4 regions of the Agrobacterium bohemicum genome follow, and region 1 is predicted to be linked to each of the others. Evidence: predicted binding sites of a transcription regulator. Region 1 holds the regulator's gene; each other region holds the start of a gene.
The links. The regulator LexA, encoded in region 1, represses DNA repair genes until DNA is damaged. The targets are predictions, from matches to a motif close to TGTTCNNNNTGTGTTCNG.

Region 1 (3,132 bases):
CCTTGCCGCCACAACGCATCGATACGTAAAATGTCCTTCATTAAAGGCTCATTGATTGCCGATGGACGAATACGCAAGCCGACGGTCATCGGGTGTTCATTGCGCAGGCTCTGAAAGCCGGAGTGCATTTCGGCAGAGGCCGAGCGAGACCATGCGCGCGCTTTGACGTCGGATGCCCATACACCATCGTGGCGTTCTGCCAAATATTCTGCGATTGCGAGCGTATCCCAAACAGTTAGGTCATCTTCGACAAGACATGGAACCTTGCCTGTAGGAGAGAAATCCAGAAAATTGTCGTTCGATGTTCCAAACTTCACGAGCTTTTCGTCAAACGCAATCCCAAGTTCTTTCATCAAAACCCAAGGTCGCAGCGACCACGAAGAATAATTCTTATTGGCTATATAAAGATCATACATGGCATTTCCCCTCGTTACCCAGCATGCCTAGCGCGAGAATACCGCATGATCCAGACGGTCGAGACGATGACGCTTATCAAACTATTTGATGGACAGCCTCGGTTGTACTCAAAGCAAATTTCAAAAGAGTCAATTAAGCGAGGGCTACCAATCATCTTGCCAATTCGGCAAAGACCATCGAACTCCAGTCGCCAATCTAAAAAATGATTACCCGGATAACAAGTTGGAGGCCGCCGAAGACAAAAAAAGAAGTTTTGTTGCTGTAATGAATTGCTGAACGCGGCCACGACCCGTCGCTGGGCGCCTAATCATAATGACGATAAACGGAGCCGCTCGATTGAAGTTAAAAAAGGGCAAATCAGGCTCAAGCTTGCCTTTACACTCTTAATGGTACCGGCGGATCAGTCCAACGAGTTTGCCTTGAATTTTTACTCTGTCAGGCCCGAAAATGCGGGTCTCGTAGGCAGGGTTTGCAGCCTCTAGTGCGATAGATGCACCTTTGCGCCGAAACCGCTTTAAGGTCGCTTCTTCATCGTCGACCAGAGCGACGACGATATCGCCCGGATTTGCGGTGTTTACGTCGCGAATGATAACGGTATCGCCGTCGAAAATCCCGGCTTCGATCATCGAATCGCCTTTGACTTCCAGTGCATAATGTTCGCCCGAGCCCAGCATATCCATCGGAACGACAACGTCGTGGGTGTTGTTCTGGATCGCAGAAATAGGCACGCCAGCAGCGATTCTGCCCATCACAGGGACACTCACGGCATTGGACAGGCTGTCGTTGGTGGCAACGGGACGCGCTATTGGCTCCGCTGGCTTCGACTTGCCCAGACTACCTTCGATAACGCTCGGAGAAAAGCCACGCTGCGGTTTAGCTCGAGGAGAGTATGATTCGGGAAGTTTGATAACTTCCAATGCGCGGGCTCTATTCGGTAGCCGGCGAATAAAACCACGTTCTTCCAAGGCGGTGATCAACCGATGGATGCCTGACTTCGAAGCTAGGTCGAGTGCATCCTTCATTTCATCGAAAGATGGAGGCACGCCAGACTCCTTCATTCTCTCATGAATGAATAAAAGCAATTCCTGCTGTTTGCGCGTGAGCATGAAGAAACACCCTTGGAGATTCGAGGCGGAGATTCGTGAAACAAATACAGAACGAACACTATATGTTCCATATGTGTTCTGCAATCCCTTAAAATTCCGTCAAATTCATTTAAGCGTTTTCGGATGATTAAATTCGTATTCCGGAGTCGTCATGAATATCCTCGACAGTGACTCCGGCACAGCTTGCTGCTAAGTGCATGCCCAATACAGATTTGGGATTATTTCGGTGGCACGCCATCGAGACCGTCCGCTATATGCTGAGGGAAGACGATGAGTGTGACGAACAATCTGAAAGTTGTGGCGGGGCAGGGCTCCAAGGCGGTGTCGTTTGCCAATACCGAACGTTTCTCGCTGATCGCCGGACCGTGTCAGATGGAGAGCCGCGACCACGCGTTCATGATTGCAGAAACGCTCGCGGAACTATGCAGCAGGCTTGGGATCGGGCTAGTCTACAAATCGTCTTTCGATAAGGCCAATCGTACGTCGCTTTCCGGCCAACGCGGCATCGGCATCGATAAGGCGTTGGAGATTTTTGCTGAGCTGAAGACGCAGTTTGGTTTTCCCGTGCTGTCGGACATTCATACGGAAGAGCAGTGCGGCATCGTTGCGCCGGTGGTTGATATTCTACAGATTCCGGCTTTCCTCAGTCGTCAGACTGACCTCCTTGTCGCGGCCGCGAAAACCGGTCGCGTCATAAACGTCAAAAAAGGCCAGTTTCTGGCGCCATGGGACATGAAGAACGTGCTGGCGAAGCTGAATGAAAGCGGAAACCCGAACGTTCTCCTGTGTGAACGTGGCGCGTCCTTCGGTTACAACACACTCGTGTCCGACATGCGTTCACTTCCAATCATGGCATCGCTTGGCGCGCCCGTCGTTTTTGATGCGACCCACTCCGTACAGCAACCGGGCGGGCAGGGTGGGTCGACCGGTGGTCAGCGTGAGTTCGTGGAAACGCTGTCCCGGGCGGCTGTCGCGGTCGGTATCGCGGGTCTTTTTGTTGAAACGCACGAAGATCCGGACAACGCTCCGTCAGATGGACCCAACATGGTTCACTTGAAGGATATGCCGAAGCTTCTTGAGAAGCTGTTGGCCTTCGACGACATCGCCAAAGCCGCCTGACCGGTTTTGGCCCCAATCGGCCTTTATCTAAAACCGGCACATTGAGTGGGCGCTGTCATTGTAATTTCTTTTGCATCGTCTACAGCAACTGAAGACATTCAATCGACTCGCAGCTCTGGCGACCGGTTTTATCGCGCAGCCAATCCGAAAAGCGCTTCACAGTGTTCGGGATGCGCTTTAAGACAGGCAGCTGAAAAAACTGTTCCAGTCCCAAGGGAGAGATCATGACAGCCATTACCGACATCATCGCACGCGAAATCCTCGACAGCCGTGGTAACCCGACTGTTGAAGTCGATGTCTATCTGGAAGACGGCTCCTTCGGCCGTGCGGCCGTTCCATCGGGTGCCTCGACAGGTGCGCATGAAGCCGTTGAGTTGCGCGATGGTGGCAAGCGTTACCTCGGTAAAGGTGTCGAGAAGGCAGTTGAGGCCGTCAACACGGAAATCTTCGACGTTCTTGGTGGTTTCGATGCCGAAAGCCAGATTCATGT
Region 2 (3,132 bases), on a different contig from region 1:
GATGATGACATCCACCGTTTCGCCAATATCGGCTTTCGCATCATCCAGCAAAGTCGAGCGGGCTTGCCCCAGCACCAGCGCTTCCGCGTGGGTGGCCGTCAGGGTCATTTTCTCGATGCCAAAACCGGGATTTATCGTGTCGATGCGGTCCGTCAAAAGACGTGTCAGTTGCTTGACATCGCGCACCGGTCTGGAGGTTCCGGCGCGGATGGCTTGTATACCGCTATCGACCCGGTGCATTAGCAGATCAACCCGGCGCGCACCTAGACCGCGCTTTTCCAAGCCAAGACAGAGCTGACGGACAAGCTTGTCGGTATATCGCGCGATAGTCTCGGCAGCCGAAATCGGCTCGGCAAAGAACCTGCTGGCTTCAACCATTTCCGGCACGCGGATGGGCGCGATAGGTTCGGACAGCAGACCATGGGCCTGATCCAGCCTGCGCCCGATCTCCGGGCCGAACCGCAGGGTGAGCGGTGCCCGCGCCGTTGCCATCAACTCTCCGATGCTACGGAAGCCCAGGACTTTCAAATCAGCCACGACCCGAGGCTCAAGGCGAAGGGCTGCCAAGGGCAGAGATGTGAGCGCACCCAATGCACCATTCGGCGGCACGATGGTTGCTTCATCCCGGCCGAAACGGGCAAGCGCGTGCGCGGCACCCCAGCTATCGGCAATGGCTGCACGGGCCGTAAAACCAAGTCCATGCAGGCGGTTGATCATGCCTGTCAGCATCAAGTGTTCATTGCCATGCAGATGGTCCGCACCTGTCGTATCCAGCACCAGACCGTCAGGCGGATCGGGCGCGACGACGGGCGCGTAAATGCGAAGGAACCAGAAGGCAAGGTCTCGCAGCGCTTTGGCATCCTCGGCCACCTGCAATTCTTCAACAATCAGACCAGGAATGATGGCTTGCGCCTTGCTGACGGGCATGCCAAGCCGCAAGCCTACTGCTGCTGCAGCCACATCCTGCGCCGCGATGACACGGCGACTTCCCTGTCTGGTGATCATCACCACCGGGCGGTCAAGCGGTGGCGCTTGTTTGCCAAGCGCTCTGCGGTATCGGTCTGTCGACCATGTCGGCAGGTAGAGCGAGACGACCCTTTGCATCACAGGCTTCCACTTCAAAATCGGCACACTCACCGCCACGACAGCGCAAAAGCTCCAGAAACCAACGTGCCCTGCCCACACCCTGCACAGGCAAAGGTGTGGAGGGCCGCACCGAAATTCGCCACCGCGTTACGGCAGCCGTTGGCTGACCGAATTCCACTGCACCGGATGGATGACGCCAGCGACGAATTGCAAGGCCCACGACACCGGACCCTTCCGCCGCCAGTTGCAGACGCCGCGACGTGGTCATCGGCAGTTTCGAAACCTCTCCCACCACAGCACCAAAGCCATTGCAGCGCAGGCCCTCTTCGAAACAGTCCAACACGCCCTTTTCATCGCGACACTCTACGATGATCAGCCGGTTCTGAGACAGGCCTGCCTGAGTCAATGCTGGCATGAAAAGATCAGGCCGGGTCACGCACCATAAAATCTTGCCTTTTACCCGTGCGGCGATGCCGGCGGAAAACAAGGCGGATGCGGCACCATCAACCGCGCCGTTACCGCCGCCCGTGACTTCATGCAGGCTGCCCAGCTTCAGGCCACCCGCAGGCAAATGGTCATCGATTGAAGAAATACCGAAAGGCAGGCTTTCATGATGCCGGATCGGACCTTGCGTGATCCGCTCCAGCCGCTCCCGCAATTCTTCGACAACCAACTGTTCGGCGCGTTTATGCATGACACAACACTTTTAGAGGCATTCACGCTTTGAAAGACTAATTGTTCACTTTTTGTTCCTATTTCAGCAAAGAGTCAACAAGCTTTCCTGTGTCCTGTGGATAAGACGAAGGACGCCTGTTGAGAGGTCAGCGCCCTGCCACGGGGCGCATGGCCACGCCAGAGAAGGCACCTGCAGCCACGCGCTGTGGTAGCGTCAGTTTTCCGGCTGCGTAATACAGCAGGAAAGAACCAATCTGATAGGCAAAGATAATGTCGATTTCCACGAAAGAGCGAACGACGAACAGTGCGCAAAGAGCAAAGAGGATAAGCCCCTGCGGATCACGGTTGCGGACCAGCACCGAACGCAGGTGCCCTAAGAGCGTGCCGTAAAGAACGATAGCCAGCAGCGCCAGGCCAACGAAGCCATTTTCCACGACGGTTTCAATATAGGTGTTGTGGAAGTGAAAACCGCTGCGCGTGGTGATGAAGAAATCGTCCCATAAACGCTCGGCATCATAAAAGCCCACAACCCAAAAGCCCTGGTAGCCGACGCCCAAAATGGGAGATGCTTTCGCTGCCTCGATGCCCTGCTGCCATAGATAGGTGCGCCCTGTTAGCGTCGAGTCCTTGCCGAAAATGCCCAGCACCGCATCCAGCAAGCCAAATTGCAAGGCCACCACGACGAGAAGGCCACCGACGCCCACCAGGGCAAGAAAGATCATCTTGCGATTGCCGGGAGACAACATACCCATGGGCATGAAGCCGATGATGAGCGCAACTACGGCAGCCGTTGTAATCACCGACGTAGCCGATTGCGATGCAAGCAGGCAATAAGCGGAAAGCAGGCCTGCCATTCCGGCGATGCCAAGCCAGATCATGTCGCGCTGGCGCAACACCAGCACCGATGACGCGGCAAAGATGACTCCGAGAGAAGCGTAAAAACCAAGCTGGTTTTTGGAAGAAAAAGCACCGACGAAACTGAACGTGCCATCCAGCGCATCAAAAAGATAAATGCCGAACAGCATGGAATACAAGAGAACCACGATAATGCCGATGAGAGCACCGCGGGTCAGTGTCGTGATCGAGATGACGCGCATGGCGATGAGTGCGCAGACGATATGCGTCATATATTGAATGGAGGCGCGCATGGTGGTGGACATGGCATCCGACCAGAAGCTGGACAGAACGGCCAGAATGCCAAAACCGAAAATCCAGAGATAACGCGTATAATTGCCCAGTACCCGGCGGTAATCCACAACGATGAGCGGAAACCACACGGCGTAATAAGCAAGAATGGAAACCATGCCAAACTTGGATGAATAGGCGAAGACGAAGAATGACAGCGCCACCCCTGCCATTCCATAAAGGCCG
Region 3 (3,132 bases), on a different contig from region 1:
CGGGCAAAGTTCTGCTATTCTCAGAATCAGCCATGATCCGAGCTCCATACAGCTAGGTGTGGTCAGGTCACATCCGGTGGCTCAAACACTGGATGTGACCGAGTGAACGAAAATATTGCATATGAACGAAAATGTTTCAATGAGAAAACATAGAAGATGAGCGAAATAACCGGAGCTCAAATTCGAGCAGCGAGAGCGTTGCTCCGATGGACGGCTGAATATCTTGCCGAGTCAGCCAGCGTGGGAGTTTCTACAATTCGGCGCGCCGAAATGGATAACGGAATTCCGGCGATCACGCCGGCAAATTTGAAGCTCATAAAGATGACGCTGGAAGCGGATGGAATTGAGTTCATCCCAACCAATGGCGGTGGTGTCGGCGTCAGGTTCAAGAACCCGTAACAGCAAGCAGCGAGGCGGGCTTCGTCGCCTTTGGATGGCGATCCTTGGTCGAAAGCCGCTATCGGTTTGGCATGAATGCCTGCGCGACCGGGCACGTCTGTGAACGTGACACCTAAAGGAGAGCCGCGGCAGCAGGCATCCAGTTCTGATCATTACTGACACCCTCATGCCATGCGTATTCGAACCTGCCTCGGTGATGAAGATAAGCGAGACGTTACCAATGTCCTCCTTATTCAAGACATGGAAACCGCGTCCCGCATCGATCTCCGTCTTCGCCGACCAGCCGATCACACCCCATCGCTGCCATCCGGCGCAGCCGTCCGAAGGTGATGTTAGCACCGTGCTTCCTTACCAGAGCGGCTCGATCAAGTGCTCCGTGGCGGCCACAGGTTCGACATTCTACTGTGATGATCGGGTCGCGCACCTGACGCAGCCTTGCCGTCAGGTCGAGTGCAGATGATTTCCGGCTCATCGATCAACCTCGTCATTTTCGACGGGGAAGCAAACGCCGTCGACTACGCCTTTCGCCAACACCGACACGGGCGACCTTGGCTGGCTGGAGCCCCCAATTCCTGAGAGCTTCAAACATGCTGCACCGGCCAGGACGGGGGGTATGGAGCGGATGTCCTCTCTTACTAGCGCAGAATGTCCTGACGGGAGATTGGTCCATGATTCTGATAACCTCACTTCGAAACAAAAATGAAATTTTCTTCAATTGAGCCGGTCACTTACAGAAAGTCTCTAGCGAACTGATTCAAAACGAGAATCTGCAGATTCACTAAAATGGTGAGATCATATTCCTATTTCCGAACCGCTTGACTCTGCCGTTATGAAGGAACAGAAGAAGAACATCAAGCATTGTCGGCGGCATGATGCCGTGTTTCTGAACTCCGCGAACCGAAGGGATTCCGCGACCGATGTCGGCTGTCCGCGACCTAGTCCTTGCTGATCTGCGCGAGCGCATCTCGTCCATTGAGGGTGAGGGCGCGAAGAAGACGGGCTGTCTTCCATTCGGTGTCGAAGAGATTGACGCGATCCTGCCGGGAGGCGGCCTGGCTCATGGAGCGCTCCACGAATTCGCAGGCGGTGGTTCCGGCACTGTTGATGGCGCAGCGGCTGCTCTTTTTGCCGCCGGGATCGCAGCACGCACGAAGGGGCCGATCGTCTGGTGTCTGACGCGGCCCGATCTGTTCTTCCCGGCTCTTGCTCAGGCAGGCCTGCATCCGCGTAGGGTCATCTTCGTCGAGAGCGACAAGGAAGAAGATGTCGCTGCCAACATGGAAGAAGCGCTTTCCTACGGCGGCTGTGGCGCGGTTGTCGGCGAGATGGTGCGGTTGCCAATGGTCGTGAGCCGTCGGCTCCAGCTCGTCGCGGAGCGAACCGGGACAATTGCCTTGGCAGTGCGCCGTTGGCGAAGGCAGACAGAGGCAAACGACTTCGGCCAGCCGACCGCATCGACCACAAGGTGGCGGGTAAGCGTGCTGCCGTCCGAAGAACTTCCGGTACCGGGAGTAGGGCGACCTCGATGGTTTCTTGAGTTGATGAGATCGCGTGCCGGCGAATGCAAAGAGTTCTGCGTAGGAGCGTGTGATGGCAAGGGTCGTATCCATATATCTACCGGAGCTGGCCACGGACAGGATCAGACGAGACGATCCCACCATTCCGGCTGACCAACCGATCGCGGTGATCGCGAAGAGCGGATCCAAACGGTGGGTCGCGTCTGCCGACGGGGCTGCGCAGAAGATCGGTGTCCGCGTCGGCATGGCCGCGGCGAAGGCTCAGGCGATCTTCCGCGGGCTGATGCTCATCGATGCAGATCCCGGCGCCGATGCCGCCGCGCTGGATCGCATCGCGCTGTGGGCGCTTGGTCACTATTCCCCGATCGTCGCGGTCGACGGCAAGGACGGTCTCGTGCTGGACACCGAGGGCGCGGACCATCTCCAAGGCGGCGAAGCAAAGATGATCAGCGGTATCGTGAATACGTTCCACTCTCGGAAGCTCACTGCCAAGGTCGCGATCGCGGATACATGGGGCGCGGCGCACGCATGCGTCCGTGCAATCAATCGGGATACCGTGATCATCCCCCGCGGCGAGATCGTTCGCGCCGTCGAAAAGCTATCGATCTCGTTGCTACGGCTCCCGGAGAAAGTCGTTCAGGATCTCTGGATACTCGGCTTCCATTCCATCGGTGAACTGTCGAATACCCCAAGAGCACCGCTGGCCCTCCGTTTCGGGCCTGAAGTCGGCCGTCGCCTCGACCAGATGTTCGGTCGCGCGGGAGAACCTATCGATCCGATCCGCACTGCCGATCTCGTTGAGGTCTCCAGGTCGTTTCAGGAGCCGATAGGCGCGCCCGATACGATCAACAAGTATGTAGGTCGGCTCGTTGTCCAGCTCGTCGCCGAACTCGAGAAACGCGGCCTCGGCGCGCGCCGGACGGACCTCATCGTGCATCGCGTCGACAACACCCACCAGGCGATCCGTGCAGGGACGGCAAAGCCGGCACGCGACATCGCTTGGCTCACGAAATTGTTCAAGGATCGCACCGAGCAGATCGATCCAGGTTTCGGGATCGAGAAACTCGTCCTCGTTGCCGTGTCGGCGGAACCGCTGCAGGAAGAGCAGAAGGCCTCGTCTCTCGTTGAGGAAGAGATAACCGACCTCACACCATTGATCGATATCTTCAGCAACCGCGGTGGTCAGCGCGTCTACCGCGTGGCACCTGTTGCATCG
Region 4 (3,132 bases), on a different contig from region 1:
CAGCAACGACAATTGTTCAGGCTGCGGCGCAAACATGTCGCGTAAATCAGGCCGCTCCGTCAATTTCCCCGGCGTCCATCCGCCTGCGACGACGAAGGCTTTGACCTTTTTCAGGGAGACGCCAAAGCGGGCAATATCTTCCAGTCGCAATTGCCGAAACCGGCGCGACGACAGAATCGATTTCACCGTCTTCGTGCCAAAACCCGGTACGCGCAGCAAAGTCTCGCGGTCCGCCTTGTTCACATCCACAGGAAACTGCTGCCGGTTGGCCAGTGCCCATGCAAGCTTCGGGTCGATATCGAGATCCAGCATGCCATCCTTCTGCGTGGATGCGATTTCATCGATATCGAAGCCATAGAATCGATATAGCCAATCGGCCTGATACAGTCGATGCTCACGCATCAACGGCGGCTTGATCAAAGGCAGGTTCTTTGACGAGTCCGGGATGGGACTAAACGCCGAATAATAGACGCGCCGCAAACCATAGCTACCGTAAAGACGCGCGCTGGTATTCAAGATGGTGGTGTCATTGGCACCATCGGCCCCGACGATCATCTGGGTACTTTGACCAGCCGGTGCAAATTTTCGAACCCGCTTCGTCTGCAAGGTCGGCTCGCCCGCCTCCTCGATCTTCAGGCGGATATCGGCCATCGACTTGCGGATATTGATCGGGTGCTTTTCCGGCGCAAATTGTCCGATACCGCTATCTGTCGGCAACTCTATGTTGATCGATAGACGGTCGGCATAAAGCCCGGCTTCCTCCACCAGACGAGCAGACGCTTCGGGGATAGATTTGAGATGAATGTAACCTCGAAAGCCGTGCGTTACCCGCAGTTCTCTCGCCACCCGCACCAGTTCTTCCATGGTGTGATCGGACGAGCGAATGATGCCGGATGACAGGAACAGCCCTTCGATGTAATTGCGCCGGTAAAACTCCAGCGTTAGCCAAACCACTTCTTCCACCGTGAAACGCGCCCGCTCTACATTGCTGGAGGAACGGTTGATACAGTAGGCGCAGTCGTAAATGCAGAAGTTGGTCAGCAGTATCTTGAGAAGTGAAATGCAACGCCCATCCGGCGCATAGGCGTGACAAATGCCCGATCCTTCCGTCGACCCCAAACCTCCCGACGCAGACGAATTACGCTTCGTCGTGCCGCTGGAGGCGCACGAGGCGTCATATTTCGCCGCATCGGAAAGGACCGCCAACCGCTCTTTTATTGACTTTTTCATACAATGTTCACTATATGTTCTTGATCAACTCGTCAATATTAGAGTAGTTATGGCGAACGGTTTTTTACGGTGGAGTGACGGTTTCAAATTATCTGGCAATTTGTTGCGGTCTTCTGATATAGTCCCTCAAATTGTGATTTTGACATGGTTCCGTAGTTTTGCTCCGGAACCTGTTTCTTTTTGTGTCTGCGGGTGCCGCGGGTTGAATGCGAAGGAAGAAAAAATGGTAGAAAAAGTACCAATGACTCAGGGCGGATTCGTCAAGTTGCAGGAAGAACTGCGCTTTCGTCAGCAGGAAGAGCGTCCACGGATTATCGAGGCGATTGCAGAAGCGCGCGCCCATGGCGATCTTTCCGAAAATGCCGAATACCATGCCGCCAAGGAAGCGCAGAGCCACAATGAAGGCCGCGTTGCCGAGCTTGAAGATCTGACAGCGCGCGCCGAGGTCATCGACCTCTCGAAGATGTCTGGCACGACAATCAAATTCGGTGCCACGATCAAGCTTGTGGATGAGGATTCCAACGAGCAGAAGACCTATCAGATCGTTGGCGACCAGGAAGCCGACGTGAAGCAGGGCCGTATCTCCATCTCCTCGCCTATCGCGCGTGCGCTGATCGGCAAGGAAGTAGGCGACAGCATCGAGGTGCATGCACCCGGCGGCTCACGCGGATACGAAATCCTCTCCATCAACTGGGGCTGATCGAAAGCTCCCTCCCCCGAGAATCCGATTTTGCCTTACATTGACTTGGCTAACGTCCGGGTGCTTGCGCCGAATTTCAAGCGCAGGCTTTCCGGCGTAACATCCACCATTATTCAGCTTCTGCCCGTGCAAAACAGGCAGGGGCAAGATGTGGCGGCCATCGGGCCGGGTTTGCCCGACAGCCTGCCACATATTCGCTTTCGCGATCTGTGGCAGCTTTGGAAACCGGGGCCGGATCAAAAGCCGCGCGTGTGGCATGCGCGGCGCAACATCGAGATGCTGCCGGGCATCGTCATGCGCGACATCTTGCGCATGAAGTTGAAACTGGCCTTCACATCCGCTTCGCAACGCAAGCACACCGGCTGGACGAAGTTCCTGATTTCCCGCATGGATGCGGTTATCGCCACCAACGGCAAGACTGCGACCTATCTGGACGTGCCGAGCACCGTCATCATGCATGGCATCGATACGGAACGCTTTTCGCCTGCCGCCGATAAGGCCACGTTGAAACGGCTCCTCGGTCTGGATGCTCATCAAAAACATGCCGGTTGCTTCGGCAGGGTGCGCCACCAGAAAGGCACCGACCTGTTTGTCAACACCATGATTGCCGTGTTGCCGCAACGACCCGAATGGTCTGCCATCATTGCAGGACGCGCCACCGGTCCGCATGTGGAGTTTGAAAACAGCCTGAAGGAAAAAGTCCGGGCGGCCGGTCTTGGAGACCGCATCCTCTTCGTTGGTGAACATACCAACATCAACGACTGGTACCGCACCCTCGATCTTTTCGTCGCCCCACAACGCTGGGAAGGCTTCGGCCTGACGCCGCTGGAAGCCATGGCAACCGGCGTGCCGGTTGTCGCAACCGATGTCGGCGCGTTTCCGGAACTGATTGTGGAGCCTCAAACCGGCGAGGTTATCAGTCGGAACGACCTCGACGCGATGGTTCGCACTGTTGCGGTGTGGATGGAAGACGACACGAAACGCGATCATGCAAGCGGTCTTGCTCGCTCACATGTCACGGAAAACTTCACCATCAACGGTGAAGCCGAAAATATCGGCAAGGTCTACGCGGCGCTCACGGCTTCCGCTTGAACAGATCAATGTAAGCGCTGGCCACGGCCTCTTCAGAGAACTGCCCGACCAGCGTGGCGCGACCGTTTTCGCCGAGCCTTGCCGAAAGAGCGGGATCAGCAATCAACTGT

Region 2: the regulator LexA is predicted to act here: its motif matches at 1,823-1,840, upstream of ATO67_RS10445 (ImuA family protein).
Region 3: the regulator LexA is predicted to act here: its motif matches at 1,233-1,250, upstream of ATO67_RS14350 (ImuA family protein).
Region 4: the regulator LexA is predicted to act here: its motif matches at 1,235-1,252, upstream of ATO67_RS04795 (putative DNA modification/repair radical SAM protein).

Annotation. Positions count from the first base shown of each region.
Region 1 is NZ_KQ961023.1:239,351-242,482, reverse strand. Features, by position in the region: gene ATO67_RS01165 (glutathione S-transferase family protein) at 1-416, opposite strand, end outside; gene lexA (transcriptional repressor LexA) at 801-1,523, opposite strand; gene kdsA (3-deoxy-8-phosphooctulonate synthase) at 1,794-2,642, shown strand; gene eno (phosphopyruvate hydratase) at 2,867-3,132, shown strand, end outside.
Region 2 is NZ_KQ961027.1:259,348-262,479, reverse strand. Features, by position in the region: gene ATO67_RS10450 (DUF6504 family protein) at 1-1,104, opposite strand, end outside; gene ATO67_RS10445 (ImuA family protein) at 1,019-1,780, opposite strand; gene ATO67_RS10440 (O-antigen ligase family protein) at 1,908-3,132, opposite strand, start outside.
Region 3 is NZ_KQ961030.1:177,620-180,751, reverse strand. Features, by position in the region: gene ATO67_RS14365 (hypothetical protein) at 1-34, opposite strand, end outside; gene ATO67_RS14360 (helix-turn-helix domain-containing protein) at 157-399, shown strand; gene ATO67_RS14350 (ImuA family protein) at 1,317-2,069, shown strand; gene ATO67_RS14345 (Y-family DNA polymerase) at 1,990-3,132, shown strand, end outside.
Region 4 is NZ_KQ961024.1:330,095-333,226, reverse strand. Features, by position in the region: gene ATO67_RS04795 (putative DNA modification/repair radical SAM protein) at 1-1,230, opposite strand, end outside; gene greA (transcription elongation factor GreA) at 1,454-1,930, shown strand; gene ATO67_RS04785 (glycosyltransferase family 4 protein) at 1,961-3,022, shown strand; gene ATO67_RS04780 (glycosyltransferase) at 3,006-3,132, opposite strand, start outside.